4 regions of the Nocardiopsis sp. NPDC101807 genome follow, and region 3 is predicted to be linked to each of the others. Evidence: riboswitches for the same ligand, from Rfam matches in the RefSeq annotation. Region 3 holds a riboswitch; each other region holds the start of a gene.
What was found. Region 3 has a riboswitch for cobalamin ahead of metE (5-methyltetrahydropteroyltriglutamate--homocysteine S-methyltransferase). Riboswitches for the same ligand answer to the same signal wherever they lie in the genome.
Positions count from the first base shown of each region.

Region 1: another riboswitch for cobalamin. It lies ahead of ACIRPH_RS26025 (ABC transporter substrate-binding protein); the one in region 3 lies ahead of metE (5-methyltetrahydropteroyltriglutamate--homocysteine S-methyltransferase).
Region 2: another riboswitch for cobalamin. It lies ahead of ACIRPH_RS19890 (ribonucleoside-diphosphate reductase subunit alpha); the one in region 3 lies ahead of metE (5-methyltetrahydropteroyltriglutamate--homocysteine S-methyltransferase).
Region 4: another riboswitch for cobalamin. It lies ahead of ACIRPH_RS25980 (VWA domain-containing protein); the one in region 3 lies ahead of metE (5-methyltetrahydropteroyltriglutamate--homocysteine S-methyltransferase).

Region 1 is NZ_JBIWMK010000009.1:201,176-203,366, forward strand. It holds gene ACIRPH_RS26020 (FecCD family ABC transporter permease) at 1-282, opposite strand, end outside; gene ACIRPH_RS26025 (ABC transporter substrate-binding protein) at 279-1,337, opposite strand; cobalamin riboswitch at 1,397-1,607, opposite strand; gene msrA (peptide-methionine (S)-S-oxide reductase MsrA) at 2,165-2,191, opposite strand, start outside.
Region 2 is NZ_JBIWMK010000006.1:228,830-231,020, forward strand. It holds gene ACIRPH_RS19885 (hypothetical protein) at 1-569, shown strand, start outside; cobalamin riboswitch at 1,043-1,234, shown strand; gene ACIRPH_RS19890 (ribonucleoside-diphosphate reductase subunit alpha) at 1,391-2,191, shown strand, end outside.
Region 3 is NZ_JBIWMK010000001.1:821,414-823,604, forward strand. It holds gene metE (5-methyltetrahydropteroyltriglutamate--homocysteine S-methyltransferase) at 1-890, opposite strand, end outside; cobalamin riboswitch at 1,054-1,215, opposite strand; gene ACIRPH_RS03600 (polysaccharide deacetylase family protein) at 1,488-2,191, shown strand, end outside.
Region 4 is NZ_JBIWMK010000009.1:186,340-188,530, forward strand. It holds gene cbiE (precorrin-6y C5,15-methyltransferase (decarboxylating) subunit CbiE) at 1-651, opposite strand, end outside; cobalamin riboswitch at 706-845, shown strand; gene ACIRPH_RS25980 (VWA domain-containing protein) at 872-2,191, shown strand, end outside.

The sequences.
Region 1 (2,191 bases), on a different contig from region 3:
CGCCAGCGGGTTGCGGAGCAGGGACTGCATGACCGCGCCGCACACGGCCAGGCCGGCCCCGCAGACCGCGGCGAGCAGGGTGCGGGGCATGCGCAGGTTCCACACGATGCCCTCGCGCAGCTGCGTCAGAGGGCTCTCACCCCACCCGAACCGGGCGGCGGCCGACCTCCAGACCTCGGCGGGGGTGATGTCGGCGGGCCCGATGGTGACGGCGACCGAGACCGACAGGCCGAGGAGCAGCAGGCCGGAGGTGAGGAGCAGCGCCGGGCGCGCACCCCTCAACGGACGTACCCGAGCTCGCGCAGACCGTCGGCGACCAGTTCGATGCCCTCGACCGTGCGGATCGAGGGGTTCATCGCCTGGCCGCTGAGCAGGACGTACCGCTCCTCCCGCACGGCGGTGAGGTTGCGGGTGGCCGGGTTGTCCTCCAGGAACGCGATCTTGGCCGCCGCGCTCTCCGCGGTCTGGGAGTCGCGGGTCAGGTCGCCGAGCACGATGACGTCGGGGTCGCGGTCCGCGACGGTCTCCCAGTTGATCTGGGGCCATTCGCTGTGGGTGTCGTCGAAGGCGTTCTGCGCGCCGACGGCGCTGGTGATGGCGCCGGGGGCGCCGCAGCAGCCCGCGAGGTAGGGCGACTGCGCGTTGGCGAACCAGTACATGAGGGAGACGTCCTCGACCTCCAGCTCCTCGGTCGCGGCGTCCACCCGGTCACGGAGTTCCCCGACCAGCTCCTCCCCGCGCTCCTCCACCCCGAAGATCTCGGCCAGGTCGTGGATCTCGCCGTAGACGGCGTCCAGGGTGAGCGGCTCGCTCCGGGAGCCGTCCCCGCCGCCCTCGTTGTCCTTGCCCGTGGCGCAGTCGGTCGGGGAGACGTACGAGGGCACGCCCAGCTCCTCGAACTGTTCGCGGGTGGCGACGCCGCCGGCGCCGAGCGTGGAGACGAAGGAGGCGGTCACGAGGTCGGGCTCGGCCTCCAGGACCCGCTCGAAGGAGGGGCTGTTCTCGGCCAGCCGCGGGATGCCCTCGTCGGCCTCCTCCAAGCCCTCCATGATCGGGTCGGTCCAGGTGGCGGTGCCGACCACGCGGTCCTCCAGCCCCAGGGAGAGGAGGATCTCGGTGGTGCCCTGGTTGAGGGAGACCGCCCGCTGCGGGGGTGCGTCGAGGGTGACCTCGTGGCCGCAGTTGTCGACGGTGCGGGGGTAGCCGGACCCGGTGGCCGCTTCGTTGCCGTCGCCGTCCCGGTCGTCCTGCGGGCCGCAGGCGGTGAGGGCGAGGAGGGGGACGAGCAGGAGGGCGAGGGAGGGGAGGGCGGAGGACGGGAGCGCGTGGCGCGACATGGGGATGCCTCGGGTGTCGGGACTCGAACGCGGAGCCTGGCATGGATGCGCCTCCGCGCACTCGACGCGGAGGGGCCAGCAGGTCTTCGGACTCGGGTTCGTCCGGACGGAGTGCCTTCCCAGGGCGGTGCGCGCGGGCGCTTGTGTCCGCGCGCGGGCCCCAGTGGCTCGTGTACCCCGCCCGTCCCCCACACCGCTGCGCGTCAGCTCCGGATTCTCACCGGATTCCCTGACCACCGAGGTGGTACGACTGGCCCCGGAAGGGTACCAAGGGCCCCGTCCGGTCTCCCGGGCGGGCGGGGCTGCGGGGCCGTCCGGGCCCGTCGGGCCCATCGGCACTCCGCCGGAGCAGGGGGAAGGACCCTGGCAGGCCGCGCCCGCCGTCCGCTACGGGGCGGCCGCCCCGCCCCCTCCCGGGCGGGAGTGCCCGGCCCCGGCACGTCCGTGGCCGCACGGGATCCCTCCGGGCGCGCCTCCCGCGCACGTGACCCCTGCCGCCGTCGGCGTGCGGCTCCCACGGCCCGGCCCCGGCACACGCCCCCGCGTCGCCGGGCTGCCCGGCCTCCCCCACCGGGAGAGCGCCCGCGCCGGGGTTGTGAGAGCCCCGGTCGTCGTCGCGCGACGGCCGGGCCGTCACCCGGCCGTCAGGCGAACGTGCGCGGACGTGCTTCTGCGTGCGCGGACGTACCACCCGGCCGCCGTCGGACGGCGGGCCGGGACGCTGAGCCCCGGCCCGGAGCCCGGCCGAGGCGGACGCGGGGCCCCGGTCGTCGTCGCTCGACGGCCGGGCCCTGCTCCCCCCGGCGCGGTCGGCCGCGCCCGGACGGCTAGCCCACGACGCCGATGGGGCAGCT
Region 2 (2,191 bases), on a different contig from region 3:
GGGCGATGCGGTTGACCCGCGTGACGACGGCGGAACTCGACCGTTGGGAATTCCACGCTGTCCGGTCCGGTGAGCACGGACGGGTCGCAGCCCAACTCCTGGACCTGGCCAACCGGGTCGACTCGGGGAGCGAGGTCTCGCGCGCGGAGCTGTTCGTGCGCGCGGGGGAGCAGTGGGAGATCGCCCAGGAGTTCGAGCGCGCCTGCTCGGCCTACCAGCGGGCGATCGACGACGGCGGGGCCACGGTGATCGACGCCCGTGCGCTCAGCGCCGGGGCACTCCTGCAACTGGACGAGGTCGACCAGGCCTACGCCCACCTCAAACGCCTGGAGGGCGAGGACCCGCCCGGTCTCCAGACCTTCATCCACGTCGCGGAGGCACTGTACGCGCACGACGACCTGGAGGGCGCCGAGCGGTGGGCGACGGCCGGCGCGCACCGGTTCCTCGACCGGGCCTCCTCGCCCTACGTCCGCGACCTCCTGGTGGAGCTCCTGCGCATCCGGTTCCGCATCCGCACCGACCTGGGGCTGTCCGAGGACCGGCTGGACCGCAGACTCGACGAGGAGTGACCACGGCCGCAGGACGCCGGCGCCCCGCGCGGCCTTCCGGGCCGGGACGCTCCCGCCGGACCCCGGCGGAGTGAGCTTTCCGACGTGCGGGCGTGCCGCCGACACGCCCGGGACGGCGGGGGCGCCGATCTCCGCCCGACCGCTCCGGGCCCGGCCCGGAACGGAACGGGTACGGCCGTGTGGTCAGCGGCGCCGGTTCGCCGGGCGCCGTCCGAACCGCCCCGGAAGCGGTGTTCCGGGCGTTCGTCCGCCCCTTCGGAGGCGGTCCCGGTCCCGGGGAGCCCCGGCGACGATCTAGGCTGTGTCCGGTCGCCTCCCAGCTGCCCCGACGAGGAGCGACATCCCCCTGAACCGGGTGTCCGAGGCCCCCTCATACCACGGCCCACGCGTGTGTTCGACGATCGTCGAAGAATCCGAGAAATCGATGACACGCCATCATCTTGCGGTGTTCCAACGCAGGGCCCCCTAGATGTAGTATCTGTCCCGCTGGTGGTTCACCCCTCGGGGTGAGGCAAGAGGGAACCCGGTGCGAAGCCGGGGCTGCCCCGCAGCGGTAAGTGGGAACGAAGCCGTCACAGGCACTGGGGACCCCCGAAGGCCCCGGGAAGCGACGGTGCGTAGGCCGCCCACGAGCCCGAAGACCTGCCACCGGTGCGCACGTGAGCGTGCGCCGACGACGGGGCTTCGAGGGTGAGCCGCCGCGACCCACCGGTCGGACGACCGCACGCACCCGGTGCGTCGGTCCCCCGGTGCGTGCCGCGCACCTTGCCCATCGTGTCCCCTCCCCGCCGGGACTCTTCTACCGAGGTTGGAGCCGCTGTATGACCCTTGACGTCGAGGCCGTGCCCGTATCCGTTCGGCCCGAGCCGACCAACGAGGGCGCGCCCCCCGCCGCCGTCGACCGGATCGAGCACGTCGTGACCGAGGCCTGTGCGAGGCTCACCGGTGTTTCGGCGGAGAAGGTCCTCACCGAGGCCCGCCGCGGCTTCTACCCCGGCATCCCCGACTCCGAGGTCGAGCTCGCCCTGGTCATGGCCGCCCGCAGCTTCGTGGAGGTCGACCCGGACTACTCGTTCGTGGCCGCCCGCCTGCTGCTGGACAAGCTGCGCCGTGAGGCCCTCACCTTCATCAGCGGCGCCCCCGACGCCGCCGGGCAGTCCGAGATGGGCGAGCGCTACGCCGCCTACCTGGCCGCCTACGTCGGCCGCGGCATCGACCTGGGGCAGCTCGACCCGGCACTCGCCGGTTTCGACCTGGAGCGCCTGGGCGCCGCCCTGCGGCCCGAGCGCGACGAGCAGTTCACCTTCCTCGGCATCCAGACCCTCTACGACCGCTACTTCCTGCACAGCGACGAGGTCCGCTACGAGCTGCCGCAGGCGTTCTTCATGCGCGTCGCCATGGGGCTGGCCCTCAAGGAGGACGACCGCGAGGCCCGCGCCATCGAGTTCTACGAGCTGCTGTCCTCGTTCGACTTCATGGCCTCCACGCCCACCCTGTTCAACGCCGGCACGGTGCGCGCGCAGCTGTCCTCCTGCTTCCTCACCACCGTCGGCGACGACCTCCAGGCCATCTTCCACGGCATCAGCAACAACGCGATGCTGTCCAAGTACTCGGGCGGGCTC
Region 3 (2,191 bases):
CCCGAGACCTTGACGAGGTCGTCGACGCCCTCGCCGTCGGTGACCAGGTCCAGGCCGACGGCCTCCACCGGGGAGTCCTTCAGGATCCGCAGGGCGGGAGCCCCGATGGAGCCGAAGTAGGTCGAGACCAGGAGCGAGGGACGCTCGGCGAGGGAGCCCAGGCGCTGGTAGACGCGCTCCAGGAGCCCGACGGCGGCGCGCCCCTCGTCGGTGGCGAGGATCGGCTCGTCCAGCTGCACCTCGGCGGCCCCGGCGGCCGAGAGGCCGGCGAGGAGCTGGGCGTAGGCGTCCAGGAGCTGGTCGAGCAGCTCGACGGGGCGCCAGCCCTCGGGGGCGTCGTCCGCGGCCTTGGCCAGCAGGAGGAAGGTGAGCGGACCCACCAGGACCGGGCGGGTCGGGAAACCCGCCTCGGCCGCCTCACGGAACTCGGCGACGGGCTTGTCGCCGACCAGGCGCGGGCGGGTGCTCGGCGACAGCTCGGGGACCAGGTAGTGGTAGTTGGTGTCGAACCACTTGGTCATCTCCAGCGGCGGGGCCCCCTGCTCGCCGCGGGCGAGGGCGAAGTAGCGGCGCAGCTCCTCGTCGCGGTCGCCGGCGGCGGCCGGCGAGGTGAACCGGGAGGGCACCAGGTCGAACAGGACCGCGGTGTCCAGGACGTGGTCGTAGTACGAGAACGTGTTGGACGGGATGTCGTCGACGCCCGCCTCGCGCAGCTGGGCGTAGACGCCCAGGCGCAGGTCGGCGGCGATGCCGTCCAGCTCCTCCGCGGTGGTCTCGCCCTTCCAGTACGACTCGCAGGCGCGCTTGAGTTCTCGGTTCGGGCCGATCCTGGGGTAGCCGTGCACGGTGGAGCGCACGGACGGCCGGGAGGCCTCGGGGGTGACGGGCATGAGCTTCTCTCCCTCGTCGAAAGCCGGGTACCGGCCGCGGGGGTGAGCGAGGACGCGGGCATGCGCGGGGACCACGCCGTGGGCGTGTCGCCTGCCGCCGCTCCTCGGCCCTCCCTCGGGGCACGGGACCACCGGCGGCACGGGTGCGCCGCCGGGTGGAGGCAGGTCTTCGGACTCGGGGGCGCGGACGGCGCGGACGCCGTCCTCCTACTGGCCGCCGCTTCCCGGTTTCCGACCTTTCCGACCGGATTACCAGTGCTTATGGCGACGTTCGTTCCCTCATACCGCTGCGGGGCAGTCCCGGAGTCCCACCGGGTTCCCTCTTGCGACACACCCCTCCCCTTCCGGGCGCGGCCCGGGCTCTGGGGTGGAGCATGTACCTTCCACGCCTGCAAGTATAGGGAGCACCCCTCCGCCCCTGTACCCGGCGTGCTGCCCTGTGCCACCGGCCGGAAACGGCGCGAACCCCTGTTGCGCGGTCGGCGTCACAACCGACATGAAACGTCGCGCGGCCGAGCCCTCCCCCGCGCTCCCCGCGATCGTTCGTCTGAAGATGTACGTGGAGAACCCCTGGTGAACAAGCAGTCCCATCCGACCATGGCCCCCGATCACCCCCTGTCCACGATCGCGGTCGCGCTGGCGGTCGTCGCGGGGCTGGTCTGGCTGACCGCCGCCCCGCCCGGCGTGCTCGCCTCCGCGCCCGTGGGCGACACGGGCCCCGACTCGGCGGACGGCGGGCCCGAGGCGGACCCGCCCGCCGCCGGCGAGCCCGACGGGCTGACGGTGGTCGACCCCGACGACGTGGTGGACCTGGGCGAGGCCGAGCTCGCCCGCGAGGGCGGGGTGGCCGTGGAGGTCTCCTACCCGGTCGTCCCCAACGCCGCCCCCCTGAGCGACTTCCTGGACCGCGCGCTGGCCGCAGAGGTGGACGCCTTCGAGGCGGCCAACCCCGGTGCGGTCTCCTTCGAGTCCGCGTGGAACCTGACGGCGGCCAACGACGACATCGTCGGGGTCCGCGTGACCCGCGAGGAGACCGACTCCGAGGGGACCCGTGAGGGATACACCACCTACTGGTACGACGCCCTCGCCGGCTCGACCCACCCCTCCACCGCCCTGATCGCCGGCCAGCACGAACTGGAGGAGCTGAACGGCCTCGTGCGGGACGCCCTCCCCGGGAGCGCGGCCCCGGACGCGGTGCACCCGGTCGCCTCGCTGTACGACTCCGTGGGGTTCAACCCCGCCGGCGACCTCGTCGTGGAGTTCGACGCGGGACAGGTCGCCCCCGTGGGAGAGGGCAGGAC
Region 4 (2,191 bases), on a different contig from region 3:
CCCGGAGAGCTCAAGCGCCAGGACGTGCAGCCGGGGCGTCCCCGCCGGAGGGGAGCCGAGCCACTCGTGCGCCGTGCTCCCCGATCGCGACTCCGTGTCCGCCCCCAGGTCGCCGAGGACGGTCATCCGGCTGCCGCCGTAGCCCGCGCCGACGAGCAGGGCGGCGACCGTCCCGGGGGTGGCGGCGTCCGAGGAGAGCACCAGGACGCGGCGTCCCGGGGCCAGGTCGCGCATCAGCAGGTGCGGGTCGCGCCCCACCAGGGACAGCACCGTGCTCCCCTCCGCCGGCCACCCCATCCGGGCGCGGGCCAGGGCGACGGAGGAGACGGCCGGTTCCACGCGCACCGCGTCCGCTCCGAGCAGGTCGATCAGCGTGCCGCCGACACCCGACACGAGGGGGTCCCCGGAGGCCAGCGCGACGACGCGGCCCTCGAGGGAGGCGAGCAGGTCCGGCAGGCCCGCGCGCAGCGGGGAGGGCCAGGCCAGGCGGCGCTGGTCCGGCGCCTGCGGCAGCATGGCGAGGTGCCTGTGCCCGCCCAGCACCGTGTCGGCCGCCAGGACCAGCCCGCGCAGCCTCTCGGGCACGCCTGGCCAGCCGTCGGCGCCGATGCCGACGACGGTGATTCGGGGAGGGGACGTCTCGACCTTCATGGGCAGGACGCTATCGTGGCGGCCGAAGGTGCGAGGTGCCCCGGCTGCCCAGCCATCGGAAACGGTGGGGACGGCGTCCGGGGAGAATCTGGGAAGCCCGGTGAGATTCCGGCACAGGCCCGCTGCGGTGAGCCGAGCCTCCGTACAGGAGGACTCGGTGAGTCCGAAGACCGGCCCCGCACCCGCCCATGACCGATGGCGCAACGAGCGGGAGCCTCACATGCCATTGCGGACGTCCCACTATCCCTTCTCGGCGATCGTCGGCTGCGACGCCGAACCGCTCGACGACCTCGGCCTGGCCCTCGTCCTGGCCAGCGTGTCCCCCGAGATCGGCGGAGTCCTGGTCCGCGGCCAGAAGGGCACCGCCAAGTCCACCGCGGTGCGGGCCCTGGCCCCCCTCCTGCCCCCGGTCGAGGTCTACCGGGGCGACCGCTTCTCCGTGGACCCCGCGGACACCGCGCAGGAGTCGCCGGACGGCCCCTTCCCGCCCGGCACGGCCGTGGAGCGCCGCCCAGTGCGCCTGGTCGAACTGCCGGTGGGCGCCACCGAGGACCGCGTCCTGGGCTCGCTGCACCTGGAACAGGCGCTCACGCACGGCCGGGTCGCCTACGAGCCCGGGCTGCTGGCGCGCGGCCACCGCGGCCTCCTCTACGTGGACGAGGTCAACCTGCTCCACGACCACCTCGTCGACCTCCTCCTGGACGCCGCCGCGACCGGCCGGGTGACCGTGGAGCGCGACGGGTTCTCCGTGGAGCACGCCGCGCGGTTCCTGCTCATCGGGACGATGAACCCCGAGGAGGGCGAGCTGCGCCCGCAGCTCCTGGACCGGTTCGGGCTGACCGTCGAGGTCGCCGCGCCCTCCGACCCCGCCGCGCGCATGGAGGTGGTCCGCAGGCGCATGGCCTACGACGCCGACGCCGCCGGCTTCTCCGGCCGCTACGACCGGGCCGAGAAGGCCCTCGCCGAGCGCATCGCGGCGGCCCGGGAGAGGGCACGGCGCGCCCGGCTGTCCGACGCCGCCCTGCTGAAGGTCGCGCAGGTGTGCGCGGCGTTCGAGGTCGACGGCCTGCGCGCCGACATCGTGACCGCGCGCACGGCCCTGGCGCACGCCGCCTGGGAGGGCCGGACCTCGGTCACCCTGGCCGACATCCGCCGCGCGGCCCTGCTGGCCCTGCCGCACCGGCGCCGGCGCAACCCCTTCGACGCGCCGGGGCTCGACGAGGAGCTCCTCGACCGCGTCCTGGGGGACGAGGAGCCGCCTCCGGACGGCCCCGAGCCGCCGGGCGGCCCCGGCGGCGACCCCGCTCCCCCCGCGGAGGACGACGGGGACGGCCCTGCCGAGGGCCCGGAGGGGGATGCCTCCCCGGCCCCGGAGGCCGGCGACGGCGGACCGGACCGGTCCCCCGACCCGCCCCGGGGACCGGAGGACGGCGGGGAGGCGGAAGCCCCCGGGGAGCCCGGGGACGCCGAGCGGGACGGGGCCGGGCCCCGGCCCGCGGCCGGCTCCACGGTCGGGGCGGGCGCGCCCTACCGCCCCCGG